4 regions of the Streptomyces sp. NPDC102270 genome follow, and region 3 is predicted to be linked to each of the others. Evidence: riboswitches for the same ligand, from Rfam matches in the RefSeq annotation. Region 3 holds a riboswitch; each other region holds the start of a gene.
What was found. Region 3 has a riboswitch for cyclic di-AMP ahead of ACIRP7_RS41180 (C40 family peptidase). Riboswitches for the same ligand answer to the same signal wherever they lie in the genome.
Positions count from the first base shown of each region.

Region 1: another riboswitch for cyclic di-AMP. It lies ahead of ACIRP7_RS08470 (NlpC/P60 family protein); the one in region 3 lies ahead of ACIRP7_RS41180 (C40 family peptidase).
Region 2: another riboswitch for cyclic di-AMP. It lies ahead of ACIRP7_RS37580 (M23 family metallopeptidase); the one in region 3 lies ahead of ACIRP7_RS41180 (C40 family peptidase).
Region 4: another riboswitch for cyclic di-AMP. It lies ahead of ACIRP7_RS12595 (M23 family metallopeptidase); the one in region 3 lies ahead of ACIRP7_RS41180 (C40 family peptidase).

Region 1 is NZ_JBIWLX010000004.1:149,166-153,477, forward strand. Features, by position in the region: gene pcrA (DNA helicase PcrA) at 1-1,779, opposite strand, end outside; cyclic di-AMP (ydaO/yuaA leader) riboswitch at 2,091-2,236, shown strand; gene ACIRP7_RS08470 (NlpC/P60 family protein) at 2,245-3,390, shown strand; gene ACIRP7_RS08475 (hypothetical protein) at 3,431-3,784, opposite strand; gene ACIRP7_RS08480 (NlpC/P60 family protein) at 4,243-4,312, shown strand, end outside.
Region 2 is NZ_JBIWLX010000022.1:114,830-119,141, forward strand. Features, by position in the region: gene ACIRP7_RS37565 (GNAT family N-acetyltransferase) at 1-326, opposite strand, end outside; gene ACIRP7_RS37570 (HPr family phosphocarrier protein) at 523-804, shown strand; gene ACIRP7_RS37575 (GntR family transcriptional regulator) at 931-1,626, opposite strand; gene ACIRP7_RS37580 (M23 family metallopeptidase) at 1,816-2,568, opposite strand; cyclic di-AMP (ydaO/yuaA leader) riboswitch at 2,582-2,745, opposite strand; gene ACIRP7_RS37585 (M16 family metallopeptidase) at 2,935-4,312, opposite strand, start outside.
Region 3 is NZ_JBIWLX010000029.1:2,505-6,816, forward strand. Features, by position in the region: gene ACIRP7_RS41160 (helix-turn-helix domain-containing protein) at 1-126, opposite strand, end outside; gene ACIRP7_RS41165 (ATP-binding protein) at 341-799, shown strand; gene ACIRP7_RS41170 (LysR family transcriptional regulator) at 806-1,720, opposite strand; gene ACIRP7_RS41175 (LysE family translocator) at 1,808-2,428, shown strand; gene ACIRP7_RS41180 (C40 family peptidase) at 2,534-3,007, opposite strand; cyclic di-AMP (ydaO/yuaA leader) riboswitch at 3,011-3,222, opposite strand; gene ACIRP7_RS41185 (hypothetical protein) at 3,524-3,829, opposite strand; gene ACIRP7_RS41190 (ATP-dependent Clp protease proteolytic subunit) at 3,837-4,312, opposite strand, start outside.
Region 4 is NZ_JBIWLX010000005.1:485,986-490,297, forward strand. Features, by position in the region: gene ACIRP7_RS12580 (histidine kinase) at 1-473, opposite strand, end outside; gene ACIRP7_RS12585 (hypothetical protein) at 545-811, opposite strand; tRNA gene ACIRP7_RS12590 (tRNA-Met) at 1,075-1,148, shown strand; cyclic di-AMP (ydaO/yuaA leader) riboswitch at 1,447-1,604, shown strand; gene ACIRP7_RS12595 (M23 family metallopeptidase) at 1,616-2,641, shown strand; gene ACIRP7_RS12600 (aldo/keto reductase) at 2,706-3,656, shown strand; gene ACIRP7_RS12605 (PrsW family intramembrane metalloprotease) at 3,673-4,312, opposite strand, start outside.

The DNA of each region.
Region 1 (4,312 bases), on a different contig from region 3:
GAGTTCCTGGAGGTTCTCGATGCGGGTCTCGTCCTGCGGGTCGGTGGAGGCCTGCAACTCGGCGAGATAGCCGGTGCGTTCGAGGACGGCTTCCAGGACGGTCGCCGGGCCCGCGCCGGACTCGACGATCGTACGGAGCTCCTCCATCAGCACGTTGAACCGCTTCACGGCGTTGGTCGAGCGCGCGGCCATGCCGTACGCCTCGTCGACGCGCTTGAGTGCCTGCGGGAAGCTGATCTTCTCGCGCTGGGACAGGGCGTCGATCATCGCCTCGGCCCGGTCGCCGATGCCGCGCTTGGGGACGTTGAGGATCCGGCGCAGCGGCACGGAGTCCTCCGGGTTGGCGAGAACGCGCAGGTAGGCCAGGACGTCCCGGACCTCCTTGCGCTCGTAGAAGCGGACGCCGCCGACGACCTTGTAGGGCAGGCCGACGCGGATGAAGACCTCTTCGAAGACACGGGACTGCGCGTTGGTGCGGTAGAAGACGGCGACATCGCCGGCCTTCGCGTCACCCGCGTCCGTGAGGCGGTCTATCTCGTCGGCGACGAACTGCGCCTCGTCGTGCTCGGTGTCGGCGACATAGCCGGTGATGCGCGCGCCCGCGCCCGCGTTGGTCCACAGGTTCTTGGGGCGGCGCGACTCGTTGCGCTCGATGACGGCGTTGGCGGCGGTGAGGATCGTCTGGGTGGAGCGGTAGTTCTGCTCCAGGAGGATCGTCGTCGCGTCCGGGTAGTCCTCCTCGAACTGGAGGATGTTGCGGATGGTCGCGCCGCGGAAGGCGTAGATCGACTGGTCGGCGTCACCGACGACACAGAGCTCGGCGGGCGGCAGGTCGTGCTCGCTCGGCGGCACGTCCACCGGGTGCTCGGAGGTCCCGACCAGCTCCCTGACCAGCGCGTACTGCGCGTGGTTGGTGTCCTGGTACTCGTCGACGAGGACGTGCCGGAAGCGGCGGCGGTAGTGCTCGGAGACGTCGGGGAACGCCCGGAGCAGGTTGACCGTCGTCATGATCAGGTCGTCGAAGTCGAGGGCGTTCGCCTCGCGGAGGCGCGACTGGTACATGGCGTAGGCCTGGGCGAGGGTCTTCTCGAAGCCGTCGGTGGCCTGGGCGGCGAAGTCCTCCTCGTCGATCAGCTCGTTCTTCAGGTTGCTGATCTTGGCGCTGAAGGACTTCGGGGGGTAGCGCTTGGGGTCGAGGTCCAGATCGCGGCAGACCAGGGCCATGAGCCGCTTGGAGTCGGCGGCGTCGTAGATCGAGAAGGAAGAGGTGAACCCGAGCTTCTTCGACTCCCTCCGCAGGATCCGCACGCACGCGCTGTGGAAGGTCATGACCCACATCGCGTTCGCGCGCGGGCCCACGAGCTGCTCGACGCGCTCCTTCATCTCGCCCGCGGCCTTGTTGGTGAAGGTGATCGCGAGGATCTGGCCCGGGTGGACATTGCGCTCGCCGAGGAGGTGGGCGATGCGGTGGGTGAGCACCCGGGTCTTGCCGGAACCGGCGCCGGCCACGATGAGCAGCGGGGTGCCGGAGTGCACGACGGCCGCGCGCTGGTTCTCGTTCAGCCCCTCCAGGAGCGCGGCCGGGTCCACCACCGGGCGCGGGGCGCCGTCGCGGTAGTAGGCGTCCCGGTCCGGGGGCACGTCGAACTTCCCACCGAACAGGTCGTCCGGAACGGGTTCCGGCACGTGGTCGTCCTCGGGCGGCGGCGGGGGCTCCTCCGCATGCCCGCGAGGGGCCTGGAGGTCCGCCAGGAAGCTGTCGTCAAAGAGGCTGCTCATCGCTCTCCGAGTCTAGGGTGCCCCACTGACAGCCCGCCGCCGCCCTGAGAACATCCACCCTGCCGTCACGGTCCGTGACGGGCCCCGGACCGACGTGCCGTGCCCGGAGCGCCAGGAACGGCGAACACCCCCTCACCACGACAGATCACCCCGAATCCCCGCCATGGAGCGACGCCCGCGACGAAGGTCACGAAAATGTATCGGGCATATCGACCAGCAACCTTCACATGGGCCACACCCGTTGGCTACCGTTCCGGGCAGGCCGTACGACCCCCTCCGGCGAACGTCGCCGGGCCGCACGGCCTCCGCCGAGTCCGCAGGCGCCGCCGCGCGCCCGGAGCCGGGGACCCACCGAACCCGGGGTGAATCGGCCGACTCCCGCCCACGGGAGCGCCGTAGGGCAACCCTTCCCGCCCGAACCCGACAGCTAACCCGGTAGGCGGAGCACGGAAGGAGTCGCCTCCCTTGGCGTCGCACCGCAAGTCGCGTCCCGTCGGTACGCGCGCAGCAGGCATACGGACCCCGGCCTTCGCGACGGCCGCCCTCACCTCCGTGGCCCTGCTGTCCCAGTCGGCGAACGCCGCGCCGGCCGATGACAAGCCGAGTCTCGAAGAGGTCGAGAAGAAGGTCGACGACCTCTACCGCCAGGCCGAGTCGGCGACCGACACCTACAACGCGGCCAAGGAGAAAACGGCCAAGCAGCGCAAGCAGGTCGAGACGCTCCTGGAGGACGTCGCCCAGCGCACCCAGAAGCTCAACGAGGCACGGGAGGAACTCGGTTCCTTCGCCGCGGCCCAGTACCGCACCGGTGCCGCCGCGCCCGACACGGCGACCTTCCTGCTCGCCGACACCCCGCAGGACTACTTCGACCAGACGCAGCTGATGGGCCGCTTGACGAGCCGCCAGAAGGGCGCGGTCGACGATTACGTCTCCGAGCAGTCCGCGGCGATGAAGAAGCGCCAGGAGGCCTCCCAGAGCCTTCAGGCGCTCACCGACACGCAGAGCAACCTGAGGACCGCCAAGGCGACCGTCCAGAAGAAGCTCGCCGACGCGCGCGAGCTTTTGTCGGAACTGACCGCCCAGGAGAAGGCGCGTCTCGCGGCGATCGAGAAGCGCGAGCAGCAGGAGGCGGCCCGCAGGGCGGCGGAGCTGGCGCGGCAGCAGGAGGCGGCGGAGAAGGCCGCCCAGGAGACCGCCCAGAAGGCCACCGGCCCGCAGGTGAGCACGTCGACGGCGGCCGACTCCTCGTACGCCACCAGGGCCGCCAAGGCCCTCGCCTTCGCCCGCGCGCAGATCGGCAAGCCGTACGTCTGGGGCGCCACCGGCCCCGACTCCTACGACTGCTCAGGGCTCACCCAGGCCGCCTGGAAGGCCGCCGGCGTCGACCTCCCCCGCGTCACCTACGACCAGGTCGGTGCCGGCACCACGGTCTCCCTGGCCGACGCCCAACCCGGTGACCTGGTCTTCTTCTACGACGACATCAGCCACGTCGGTCTCTACATCGGCAACGGCATGATGATCCACGCCCCCAAGCCGGGCGCGTACGTCCGCGAGGAGTCGATCTACTACGACGGTGAGTCGGGGATCCACAGCGTGGTGCGCCCCGCCTGAGGCCGTCGGGGCGGTGCGGTCGGCTCCGCCCGTACCGCGGTCAGGTCCACAGCACCGCGATGAAGATGTTGGCCGAGGTCAGCGCGCCGACCAGGCCGAACAGGCCCTTGTCCACCTTCTCGTCGTCCCGTTTCACATAGACGAGGCCGAGGATCACGATCAGCAGGGCCAGCTTCACGCCGATCTTGATGTTGTTGACGTGCTGGTCGTCGGCCTGGTTGAGGCCGACCAGGATCATCCCGGTGACCAGCATCGTCGCGGCGCCGTGCAGCATCGCGGGGACGAACCGGGCGGCGCCCTGGCCCATCGCCTTCATCTGGGTGAGGAAGCCGCCGAGCAGCGCGGCGATGCCGATGATGTGCAGGCCGACGAAGAGATGGATGAGTACGTCCATGAGGCCGGAGCCTATGCCGGAGCCCGAGGGGCACGCGCACCGGGCCCTGTGAACGGATCTCGCATATATGCGGCCTTTAGCACTCCACGCCTGCCGTGCGCTCCGGAATCCCTACTTCGGTCAGCGCACCGCGCGAAGTCGACGGCGCCACCCCGGCATCACGGTCACCTTCGGTCACCCGGCGGTCCCCTGGCGGCAGTTCCGCACAACGCGTTACCTCCCGGACACGCTCAGGTTTAGCGTCCTCCCTCAGGTGACCGGCTCCCCACCGCCGCCCGGGCCAGGGGCGGCAGTCGGCCACCACCGCCGAGAAGGTCCGGCGGCGGCCTGCTCCCCCTGTGCGGGCCGTCGCCGGACGCGCACACCGCCCCGGGCGGGTCGTACGGCCGCTCATCCCTGGCGTTCGTACGTCCCGGAGCCCCGGGGCGGGCGATCGCAGGAAAGGACGTGCAGTCCACGTGGCAGCGCACCGCAAGCCCCGCAGCCGCTCGGCCGGCGGCCATACGGTCCGTACGGCAGCGACCATCG
Region 2 (4,312 bases), on a different contig from region 3:
GCGGGGGCGGTGGCGGGCATGCCGTCGGCGCCGATGCGGTCGTAGCGTACGGTGGCGATGAACTCGCCGCCGACCGTGGCGGCGAGTCCCACCCGGTCCACAAAGTCGTGGTGCGTGAAGCGGTGGACGTCCTTGGCGGACAGGCGAGGGTAGGGCGCGAAGAAGCGGTAGTACTTCGACTCGTCCGAGACCTGCTCGTAGAAGCTGACCAGGCGATCGGCGTCGTCGACGGTGATGGGCCGGATGCGCGCGGTGCCGCCGTCGCGCAGCACCACGTCGGCCTCCCAGTGGGCGGGGTACTCGTGCCGGTCCGACGCGCTCTGCATGGGCCCCAGAGTACGGCTCGCGTACGACAACGGCGCGAGGCAGTCTGTGGAGAACACGCGAGGACGCGCAAGGACGGAACTCGGGCCGAGGCCGCGGTCCGAACACTCCCCCGGCGGGACTTCAGGTCCTGTCCGGGGACACTTCACGTGTGGGAAACTGGTCTAGACAACCCTGAACACCGAAGGGCAGCATCACATGGCTGAGCGCCGCGTCAACGTCGGCTGGGCCGAGGGCCTCCACGCCCGCCCCGCTTCCATCTTCGTCCGGGCCGCCACGGCCGCAGGTATCCCGGTGACGATCGCCAAGGCCGACGGCAACCCCGTCAACGCGGCCTCCATGCTGGCCGTTCTCGGCCTGGGCGCCCAGGGCGGCGAGGAGATCGTCCTCGCCTCCGACGCCGAGGGCGCGGACGCGGCCCTCGACCGGCTCGCGAAGCTGGTCGCCGAGGGGCTCGAGGAGCTTCCCGAGACCGTCTGAGGGAAGGTGCCTTAAAAGCACCGAGGGGCTCGTCCGAATTACCGGGCGGGCCCTTCGAATTTCCCTTTTACGGGCAGCGGAAATACTCCCCCTCGAATTCCCCCCTCTTTGTATACGGTGCCCGTGTTAATGCCGCAGACCTGTCACGTTTACAGGATGTTGCGAGGTCCTCACACGGTCCGCGCGGTCCTGTCCGGAGGTGAACCGCAGCCGGTGCACCGCGCTCGAGCGCTCGGTGTGCAGCGCCGTGATCGCCCGCGCGCGCTCGCCGTCCCCGCGTGCCACCGCGTCCACGATCGCGCCGTGCTCCGCCCAGGACTCCACCGGGTTGGCGGGCGCGTCCACGACGTACATCCAGGCGATCTTGTGGCGCAGCTGGGTCAGCATCGAGGTCAGCGCGGGGCTGCCGGAGGCCTGCGCGAGCGTCTCGTGGAACCAACCCCCCAGGGAGCGCAGATCGTCGCTGTTGCCGCGCCTGGCCCGCTCCTGACCCAGCCTGACCAGGCCGCGCAGCACCTTCAGATGGGCCTCGGTGCGTCGCTGGGCGGCCCGGGAGGCGCCGAGCGGTTCGAGGAGCATGCGCATCTCCAGGAGGTCGGCGCCCTCCTGCTCGGTCGGTTCGGCCACACACGCGCCCGCGTGACGCCGCGTCACCACGAAGCCCTCGGCCTCCAGTGTGCGCAGGGCCTCGCGGACCGGGACCCGGGAGACGCCGTAGCGGCGGGCGAGCAGTTCCTCGGTGAGCCGGCTCCCGCGCTCGTGGACACCGGCGACGATGTCGTCCCGGATCGCCGTGCATACCGAGTGCGCCGGAATACGCATGTCCGACCTCCGTCTTAATCCCCGTGAAACGTCGCCGATTGACGTGTGTTCAGTGACTCTATTGCAATGAGCGGGAATTTCCGACGGCGGACCGGAATCCGGGGATATTTTTTGGACAACGGGGCCCCGGAAACGACGAAAACCCCGGCTCGGGGAGCCGGGGCCTCGCGGGGATCGCGCGGTGGGTCGTCAGACGTTCACGCCGTGCGAGCGCAGGTAGGCGACGGGGTCGATGTCCGAGCCGTACTCGGGGGTGGTGCGCGCCTCGAAGTGCAGGTGCGGGCCGGTGACGTTGCCGGTCGCGCCGGAGAGACCGATCTGCTGGCCGGGGGTGACCGACTGGCCGACCGAGACGCCGATGGACGACAGGTGGCCGTACTGGGTGTACGTGCCGTCGGCCATCCTGATCACGATCTGGTTGCCGTACGACCCGCCCCAGCCGGTCTCCACGACCGTGCCGCGGCCGACCGCGTGGACCGAGGTGCCGCTCGCGGCGTGGAAGTCGACACCGGTGTGGCTGCCGGAGGACCACAGGGAGCCGCCGGACTTGTAGCCGGTGGACACGTAGGAGCCGGAGATCGGGGCGCCGAAGCGGTTGAGGCGCTTGCGCTCGGCCTCGCGGGCGGCCCGCTCCTTGGCCTCGCGTATCTCCTCAGCGCGCGCCTCGGCCTTGCGCTTGGCCTCCGCCTCCGCCTTCTTCAGCGCGGCGGCCCGCGCCTGGGCCTCGGCCTGGGCGTCGAGCTGGTCGGCGAGGGACTCTCCGACGCTGACGACGGGCATGAGACCGGTCTGCTCGACGGAGTTGTCGGCGGCGAACGCCGGGGCTGCGATGGTGCCGATGACGCCGGTGGTGGCGAGGGCCGCGACACCCGCCGCGCGGGCGGTGGTGCGCTTCATGCGGCTGGGACGACGGTGCTTCCCGGTGGCGCAGGTGAACGCCATGTGGTGGCTGGTCCTTTCCTTCCTTCTCGCCTACCGGGTTAGCTGACGGGTTCGGAGCAGGAAGGTCTCCTACGGACCCCCTCGCGGTGCGCGGGCGTCCGATTCACCCCAGGGACGCATGGTTGGGTCCCCGGCTCCCCTGGCTCGCGCCATGCGGGGACTCGGCGATGGCTGTCCGGTGCCGCGGGCGCGGCGCAGTGCCTGACGGACAGCCCAGAGGACGCTAAGCGGGGCCACTTTCAATCCCCAAACCGATCAACGGTTTTGTAGCGCATCCCACAGGGCAGACGGGCAACCTCCTGCCCAATTCGGACATCAGGGGCTCTGGTGACCTTGCGTCACCAGAGCCCCTGGGGCCGGGACCCTCTACTCGGCCGTCACGACCTTGACTTCGCCGATGCCGAGCGCCTCGACGGGCTCCTTGATGGCGGCCGCGTCGCCGACCAGGATCGTCACCAGCCGGTCCACCGGGAAGGCGTTCACGACGGCCGCGGTGGCCTCGACGGTGCCTGTCGCGGCGAGCTGCTGGTACAGGGTCGCCTGGTAGTCGTCGGGCAGGTGCTGCTCGACCTGGTCGGCCAGCGTGCTCGCGACGGCCGCGGCCGTCTCGTACTTGAGCGGTGCCACACCGACAAGGTTCTGTACGGCGACATCGCGCTCGGCGTCGGTCAGACCGCCCTCGGCGAGCGTGCGCAGCACCTTCCACAGGTCGTCCAGGGCGGGACCGGTGTTAGGGGTGTCGACCGAGCCGCTGATGGCGAGCATCGCGGCGCCCGAGCCGTCCGGGGCGGACCTGAGGACCTGCCCGAACGACCGTACGCCGTAGGTGTAGCCCTTCTCCTCGCGCAGGACGCGGTCCAGGCGGGAGGTGAGGGTGCCGCCGAGGCAGTACGTGCCGAGCACCTGCGCGGGCCACACGCGTGCGTGCCGGTCGGCGCCGATACGACCGATCAGCAGCTGCGTCTGGACGGCTCCGGGGCGGTCCACGATGACGACCCGGCCGGTGTCGTCGGCGGTCACCGGCGGCACGGGGCGCGGCCGGCCCGTGGACCCCGTCCAGGAGCCGAGGGTGTCGCCGAGCAGCGCGTCCAGGTCGATGTCGGTGAGGTCGCCGACGACCACGGCGGTGGCGGTGGCGGGGCGCACGTGCTTCTCGTAGAAGGCGCGTACGGCCGCGGAGTCGATGTTCTCGACGGTTTCCTCGGTGCCCTGGCGCGGGCGCGACATGCGCGAGTCCGCCGGGAACAGCTCCCTGGAGAGCTCCTTGGCGGCGCGACGAGACGGGTTGGCCAGCTCGTGCGGGATCTCGTCCAGGCGGTTGCGGACGAGCCGCTCGACCTCGCTGTCCGCGAACGCGGGCGCCCGGAGCGCGTCGGCCAGCAGACCGAGGGCCTTGGCGAGGCGGGAGGCCGGTACTTCGAGGCTGAGGCGGACGCCCGGGTGGTCGGCGTGCGCGTCGAGGGTGGCGCCGCAGCGCTCCAGCTCGGCGGCGAACTCCTCGGCGGAGTGCTTGTCGGTGCCCTCGGAGAACGCGCGCGCCATGATCGTGGCGACACCGTCCAGGCCGGCCGGCTCGGCGTCCAGGGGCGCGTCCAGGAGCACCTCGACGGCGACGACCTGCTGGCCGGGGCGGTGGCAGCGCAGCAGGGTGAGGCCGTTGTCGAGCTTCCCGCGCTCGGGGGCGGGGAAGGCCCAGACCTTGGGCTCGCCCGCCTGCGGCTGCGGGTGGAATTCCATCGCGGCG
Region 3 (4,312 bases):
GCTCACCTTCGACTGGTGCCAGCCCACGAGCCGGGCGGCCTCACCGCTGGTGAGCCCCGCACTCGCGCGCAGCGCACGCAGTTCGGCGCCCAGTTTCCGCCGGCGCACCGCGGGGCCGTGCTGCATGGCGCTACTCCTTACTCCCTACGAGCCGCCCGAATACGGTCTCGCGTGGCAGAGTTCACCGCTTCGAGCGACAGATATATGCACATCTTGGTGGATCGGCATCCGTCACAGCCGCGGTGATGGCACTCTGACGATGAACCACCAGTCCGGGACCGTACTCGAACCATCCGCACCGTGTCGGACTCCGGTCCCGTGGGAAAGGGACGACGTCGCCATGGCAGACCACCTGGAAGCATCCGTCACTCTGCCGAGCGAACCCGCCTCGGTCTCCGCGGCCCGCACCTATGTCCTGAGCACACTGGCGGAGTGGGGGCTGCCGCCCACCACGGACGCCGCCGAGACCGTCCGGCTCATCGTCTCCGAACTCACCACCAACGCCGTACAGCACACCTTCGGGCAGTCACCCACCTTCACGGTGGACATCGAGCTGGACCGTGACGAACAACTGCGCATCGGGGTCACCGACAGCCATCCCCGTTTCCCCAAGCGGCTGCCGGCCGCGGTCCAGCAGGACAACGGGCGGGGGATGGTGATCATCCGCTGGCTCGCCGCCGAGTACGGCGGCAAGCTGAGAGTCCGGCCCACCCGGGAAGGCGGCAAGACCGTCTCCATCGAACTCCCGTGGACAGTTCCGGTGCAGCCGGTCACGGCGGCGGGGCAGCAGGAGCCGTAGGAGAGCTCATACCGGCCGCGCGCGGCCGAACGCTCCCCGCAGCAGCGCCCGGAAGGCGTCCGCCGCGGGTGCCGCCTCGCCGGTCCGGTGGACGACCGAGATCGTACGGCGCAACGCGCCGGCCTCCAGCAGCCGCGTGCCCACGGGAGTGGCCGCCGTCCGAGCCACCATCTCCGGCACCACCCCGACCCCCAGCCCCGCGCTGGCCAGCGCGCCCACCAGGGCGTATCCCGGGGTCGCCACCAGCACCGACGGTGTGGTCCCGATCCGGGCCAGCACCGCCTCCACCTCCCGCCGGGCCGGATGATCCGGCGCCATGCTGATCAGCGGCTCACCGGCGAGCTCCGCCAGCGGCAGCCGCGTCGAGCCGCCCGCCAGGGCATGCCCGGGCGCTGTCACGAGGACCAGCTCCTCGGTCAGCAGCGGCTCCGCGCTCAGGGTGGCCGGGAGGGCGGGGGGCTCGCCCGGCTCATAGGCGTGCGTCAGCGCCAGGTCGATCTCACCGGCCGCCACCGCGGTGATCCCAGCCATGGGTTCGTGGAAGGCGACCGACAGCTCCACGTCCGGGTACGCCCGGCGGAACGTGCTCAGCACCGGCGGCAGCAGCTCAATGCCCGCCGTCTGGAAGGTGCCCAGCCTGAGCGTGCCGCCCGACAGGCCGGTCAGCCGGGCGAGTTCGTGCCGGGCCCGGTCCAGCTCGTCCAGCACCCGCCTGGCCCGCGCCACCAGCAACTCGCCCGCACCGGTGAGCCGCGCGCCGCGGTGATGCCGTACGAGAAGAGCGGTACCCGCCTCCCGCTCCAGCTTGGCCAGCTGCTGGGAGAGAGCGGGCGGGGTGTAGCCGAGGCGCTCGGCGGCCCGGGTGATCGAGCCCGCCTCCGCGACGGCGACCAGGGCGGCGAGCCGGACCGGATCGTACATGGCGAGGCCTGCCTAAAGGAGTGCTTAAGGGAGACCCACGTTATTCGACATACCTGCTGAAGGCTCTGGCGCGGCAGGCTGGTCCGCATGAACGGACAGATCGTGGCCTTCACCGGGATCGCCGCCGGCATGGTCACCATGCCGGGCGCCGACTTCACCGTCGTCGTACGCAACGCCCTGGTCTCCCGCCGGGCCGGGGTCGCCTGCGCACTCGGCGTCGTGGGCGGGCTCCTGGTCCACACGGCACTCGCGGTGGCCGGGGTCGCCGCGGTGCTCACGGCCGTGCCCGCGCTGTTCCGGGCGCTTCAACTGCTGGGCGGGGGTTATGTGCTGTACCTGGGTGTACGGACCCTGCTGGAGCTGCGGCGGACCCGCACGGAGACCGTCGTCGAGGCCGGTGCGGCGGTACGCCCCCTGCGCCAGGGGTTCGTCACCAACGCGCTCAACCCCAAGGTCCCCATCACCTTCCTCAGCCTGCTGCCGCAGTTCGTCCCCCAGGGGAACTCCACGCTGCCCCGGACGCTGCTGCTCGCGCTGATCGTGGTCGCTCTCGCGCTGGTGTGGTTCCCGGCGGTGGCCGTGCTCGTGGACCGGCTGGGGCGGTGGCTGCGCCGACCGCGGGCGGCCCGGGCCGTCGCGGGGGTCACCGGAGGCGCGTTGACGGTTCTCGGCGTGATGCTCCTGGCCGAGCCGCTGCTCGCGGCCTGACCATCTGGCGCTTCGCCGGCGGAGGCGTCGGGAGCGCTGTGCAGTCCTGCGCTGCGGAAGCCCGAGGGGGCGGCGGGAGGTCAGGTCGCCGCCGCCCCCTCGGGGTCACTTGACCCGGCCGTACCAGACGCTCTTCGTCCAGATCTTCTGCAGTCGCACCACGTCCCCGGTCTTCGGGGCGTGCCAGATCTTTCCCTTCCCGGCGTAGATGCCGACGTGGTACACGTTCGAACCCGAGTGGAAGAACACCAGGTCGCCGGCCTTGCGGCTGCCCACGCCGATGTGGCGGGTCTTGTTGTACTGCTGGGCCGCCGTGCGCGGGAGCTTCTTGCCCGCCTTCTTGAACGAGTACAGCGTGAGCCCTGAGCAGTCGAAGCGGCGGGGCCCTGTGGCGCCGTACTTGTACGGCGAGCCCTTCTTGGAGGCCGCTACCTTGAGTGCCTTCGTCGCAGGTGTCGCGGCCGCGGCGTCGGGCGCGAGGCCCGGGACCACGACGGAGCCGCCCACGGCGGCGATGGCGAAGGCCGAGGCCGTACCGGCCCGGACCATCAGCGACGGGACACGATTGAGCGCAGTCATGCGCAACCCTTCGTCAGCCGCCTGTGAAGGATGACCTGTCGGATTCGGGCTGGCGAAGTTGCCCGGCCGCTCACGCGGCTTCACCCCAAGGGACACTCGGCGCGGTCATGGCGTGACCGTTCCGGCGACCCGTCGTGCTTGGGTCCTCCACTCCTGCCGATCCACTTCTGTCGACCGGTCATCCGGGCGGCGGCAGGACTCGGCGTCCGCCCGGATCGCCCCGCCACTGCGGCGGGGGCTTGTCGTCAGACAGGGATCTTGGCGCACGGAAGTGCGAAAAGCCCAACGGAACCGTTGATTTGTGGTGTTACTCACCACTCACCCGTTTGGGTGAACACCCCTTCGAAGGAAGGGGTGTCGAGGGGGCCACGGGCCCCCGGACCAGCACGGAAGGGCCTCATTCCGGTACCGAACCAGGCGCGTTGTGCAACCGCGACGCTCGTAAAAAAGGAGCCGCGCCTCCTCCAATAGGGGGTACGTCGTTTGGTCCGTTTCGACTCAGCTCCGGACGCCTCGTCAACTGTCGGGCTCCGGAGGCACGGTGACCCGGGCCGTACGCCGCTCGCCGTCCAGGACCCGCAGCGCCCGCGCCAGCGTCGCGGCGTGCAGTTCGCGCTCACCCCTGCTGTGCATCAGCACGAGCGCGTCGCGCAGCTCGGTCGCCCTGCTCACCAGCGCCTGCGCTGCGCGCAGTCCGCCGTAGGTGTCCTCGCGCCGGGCCGGGTTGATCCGGCCCAGCAGGTCCACCACGTCGAGATAACGGTCGATCAGCTCGCCCTCGGCGCGCGTGAGCGCGGGCAGCGGTGGAAGGTCCGGCACCATCGACGGCTCACCTCGCTCCCGGTGCGGTGCGGGAGGGCCTACGGCTCGGGACGATCGCGTCCGCCAGGCCGTAGTCAACGGCGCCCCGCGCGTCCAGGACCTTGTCGCGCTCGATGTCCGCGCTCACCTGCTCGGGGCTGCGCCCGGTGTGCCGGACCAGCATCTCCTCCAGGCGGCCCCGCACCCGGACCAACTCGTCGGCCTGGATGGCCAGATCGCCGGCCTGCCCCTGCACCGGCTCGCTCAGCGCGGGCTGGTGGATCACCACCCGGGCGCCCGGCAGGACGGACCGCTTGCCCGGCGTGCCCGCCGCCAGCAGCACCGCCGCGGAGGAGCCGGCCTGCCCGAGGCATGTCGTCTCCACGTCACAACTGACGTACTGCATCGTGTCGTAGATCGCCGACATCGCGCCGAACGAGCCGCCGGGGGAGTTGATGTACAGCGAGATGTCCCGGTCGGGGGCCTGGTACTCGAGGTACATGA
Region 4 (4,312 bases), on a different contig from region 3:
GTCGACCAGCGGGCCTCGGTGTCCGCGAGCCGCACGATCAGCGGCAGGGCGACCGGGGCGCGGCGCAGCGCCCCGGCCCACACGCCGTCGACGACCAGGCCGAGGGGCCACAGCGGGAGGGCGAGGGCGAGGAGGGCGCCGTAGAGATAGTAGGCGAGCATCCAGCGGAGGTCCCTGAGCGTGCCGGGATCCCGCACCGAGATGCGCAGCCGTTCACGCAGGGTGCCGGTCATCGGTGTGTACGCCTCGGGGATCTCCCGGCCCGTCCACAGGGTGGTCAGGTTCCGCTTGGCGCCGGCGATCCGCCGTATCAGCAGCACGGCCTCGGGCAGCAGCCAGCAGCCGACCACGGCGACCGTGCCGATGGCGGCGATCAGCAGCACGGTGATGAAGAGGTACATGCCGAAGCACATCGCCGCGGCCACGACCAGATGCACGGTCGCCACCGCCGCACGCTGCACCGACTTCCACATGCGGCTCACGCTAGACGAACGGCCCCGGGCGCACGGTGTAGCCCGCTACACCATCGGGGCCCGGACGAGGATCACTCCCCGCCGCCGTCCTCGCTCTCGCCATGGCCCTGGTCCCGCACCCAGTTCCTGTGGGCGTTGGACCCTTCACGGCCGGGAGAGAGCTTCAGCACGGTCCCGTCGTGGAACTGCTCCAGGCTCGTCACCACATAGGGCGAGCCGGCCCGCACCGCCAGCCGGATGCCGCCGTTGCCGAACTCCGTCACCCGCAGCGTTCGCCCGCCGGAGAGCGGGATGTCCCGCTCGCCGATCTCCACCGGTCGCTCGTCGGCTGCCGCCATGGTCCCCTCCTGGTTTGGTGAGGGGCGCCACGGTACGCCGCTCCCGGCAGGCGGATCGGACCTGCGCCACACCCGGCCGCCTGGGCCCCGGGCACACCGCCGCCCTGCTGCACACCGGCCGCCGTACGGGAGAGGGAGCCCGCGGACGCCATCGCCGCGGCGACCGCCCATGTCGCCGGGACCGCGCCCACCGGGGTGTGCGGCGGCGAGAACAACCCTGGCGTGGACCACTCTCCGGATGACGTATGCTGGTTACACAACGACGCGGGGTGGAGCAGCTCGGTAGCTCGCTGGGCTCATAACCCAGAGGTCGCAGGTTCAAATCCTGTCCCCGCTACTCACGGCTCAGGGCCGGAGTCCAGTTCACTGGACTCCGGCCCTGAGTGTTTTCCCCTTCGTGACGTGATGTGACGCGGGGTGAGCGCGTGACCGCCCTCCGCGTTACAGCTGACATACCGTCAATGTCCGTGTGGGGCTTGAGTGAAGGTCAACTCGCCCGTTTTTAGGCGTTCATGGGCCGTAAGTCCAGCGTGATTTCGTTAATGATCAAGCGGAACAGCTTGGAATCGGGCCCCCGCGTCTATTAACGTTCGATAACGCAGCGCGGTCGTCCCAGCCGTCACAAGAGACGGCTCCGTGCTCATGCGCCGAATCCCGCAAGGGAACCGGGGAACCACCAACTTGGGGTGAATCGCTCGTACGCCACCGTGGCAGCACGGTCGGTATACGCGCGTAGGAGACCTTCCTGCTCCGAACCCGTCAGCTAACCCGGTAGGCGAGAAGGAAGGAAAGGAGCGCGCCCACGTGGCGTTCAACCCGCCTGCCCCCGAGGCGCCGTACGTCCCGAGCGACACCCTCGTATACGGCGGCTACCGTGCCGACGACGAGGCCCCGCTCGGCGAGTGGAACCCCACCGCGGACTCCCTCGCTCCCGTACGAGGCCGGCATCGCGTCGCCAAGCAGCGTGGCGGAGGGTTCGCCCGTAGCTCCACCGTTCTGGGCGTCGGTGTCATAGCCGCCGTCAGCGCCGGCGGGATGGCCAGCGCCAACACCGGCAAGCCGCCGGTCTCCATCTCCATGCCCGACCTGCCCAACGTGGGCTCGCTCATCTCGGACGACTCGGCCCCCGCCGCGGACGACACGAGCGCCTTCAGCAGCGTCGGCGCCACCACCGCCGACACCGCCAAGGGCACCTCGGACGCCGGTGAGGCGCTGCGCTCGCGCATCCTGGCCCAGGCCGAGCTGCAGCAGGACCAGCTCGACACCAAGGACGCCCAGGCCATCGCGGACGCCGCCGAGAAGGAGGCCGACGCGGCCGCCGCCAAGGCGGAGAAGGAAGCCCAGGAGAAGGCCGCCGCCGCGAAGAAGAAGGCGGAGGAGGCGGCCGCGAAGAAGGCCGAGGCCGCGCGCCTGGCCGAGCTCGCCAAGCAGTACACGCTGCCGACCTCGTCGTACACCATCACCGGGACCTTCGGTCAGGCCGGTTCGCTGTGGTCCTCCGGTTACCACACGGGCCTCGACTTCGCCGCTCCCACGGGCACGCTGATCAAGGCGATCCACAGCGGCACCATCACCGAGGCCGGCTGGGCCGGTTCCTACGGCTACCGCACGATCCTCACCCTCGACGACGGCACCGAGCTGTGGTTCTGCCACCAGTCCTCGATCAGCGTCAGCGTCGGCCAGAAGGTCGGCACCGGTGACGTCATCGGCCGCGTGGGCGCCACGGGCAACGTGACCGGCGCGCACCTGCACCTGGAGGTCCACCCGAACGGCTCGGCCGACGGGATCGACCCGATGGCGTGGCTGCGCGGCAAGGGGCTCACTCCCTGAGGTTTACGGCGATTTTGCGGCCGTGGCGGAAGACCGGGGTCCGGTGCTTGCGTTGACGTAGGACATGACTTCTTCTCCGCTTCGCAAGCTCGGTTCCTCCGACCTCGAGGTCTTTCCGCTCACCCTCGGCGGCAACGTCTTCGGCTGGACCGCCGACGAGGCCACCTCCTTCGACGTTCTCGACGCGTACAACGCGGCCGGCGGCAACTTCGTCGACACGGCCGACTCGTACTCGTCGTGGGCCGAGGGAAACTCCGGCGGCGAGTCCGAGGCAGTCATCGGCAAGTGGCTGGCGGCCCGCGGCAACCGTGACGACGTCGTCATCGCCACGAAGGTCAGCCAGCACCCGCAGTACCAGGGCCTGTCGGCGGCGAACATCAAGGCCGCCGCCGACGCCTCCCTGAAGCGCCTGGGCACCGACCACATCGACCTGTACTACACCCACTTCGACAAGACCGAGGTGCCGGTCGAGGAGATCATCGGCGCGCTGGACGAACTGGTGAAGGCGGGCAAGGTGCGGGCGATCGGCGCCTCCAACATCTCCGCCGCGCGCCTCGCGGAGTCCCTCGCCTTCTCCGACCGCGAGGGCCTCGCGCGCTATGTCGCTCTCCAGCCCCATTACAACCTGGTCTCGCGCGACACGTACGAGGGTGAACTGGAGGCGCTCGCGGCCCGGGAGGGCCTCGCCGCGGTCCCGTACTACGCCCTCGCCTCCGGGTTCCTCACCGGCAAGTACCGCCCCGGTACGACGGTCGACAGTGCGCGGGCCACGGGCGCCGGCAAGCACCTGGACACCGAACGCGGCCGCAAGGTCCTCGCGGCGCTCGACGACATCGCCGAGTCCCACACCGTCCCGGTCGCCACGGTCGCCCTCGCCTGGCTCGCCGCCCAGCCGACGGTCGCGGCCCCGATCGCGTCAGCCCGCACGGTGGAACAGCTGCCGGCGCTGCTGGGCGTGGCCGACCTGACCCTGACGGAGGAGGAGCTGACGCGCCTGACGGAGGCGTCGGCCTGACCCTCCGCCGCACGGTCTATGTGCGGTACGGGTTGTAGGCGGGGTACGGCACCGCCGGGTGGACCGGAGGCGTCGGCTGGGCGGGGTGGCCGGGGTGGCCGTGGTGCGTCGGCTGGGCCGGGTGAGCGGCGTATCCGTACGCCCCGTACACCGGCCAGGGCGGCGCGGCCACCGGTACCGGCGGTGCCGTGATCCGGGCCGCGTGGTCCAGCGCGGGCCGCGCGACATCCCGCCGCCGCCACAGCTCGTGCAGCAACTCCCGCTCCCGTACGACGAAGTCCGCGTTCGCCCGCCCGAGCCGCCCCCGGCGCCGCAGGAACGCCAAGGACGTCGCGTACGCCTCGTACTGCGAGACCGCCCGCGCCGCGGCCCGCCCGCCGAACTGCCGCCGGGCGTAGTCCCGTGCCACCCGCCGCGCCCGCATCGAGCCCAGCACATAGGGCTCGGTCGGCGTCAGCCACCCGGCGACGGCGTACGCGGGCAGCTCCTCGCGCACGGTCTTCAGCTCCCGCTGCCGTGTCCAGATGACCAGCCAGGTCAGCAGCGCGAACGCCGGCACCATGAACATCGCGTACACCGCGAAGAAGCCGTACTCCCCGAACGTCGACGAGCCGTTCCACGTCGCGTGCATGCCCATCGCGAGCAGCAGTCCGGAC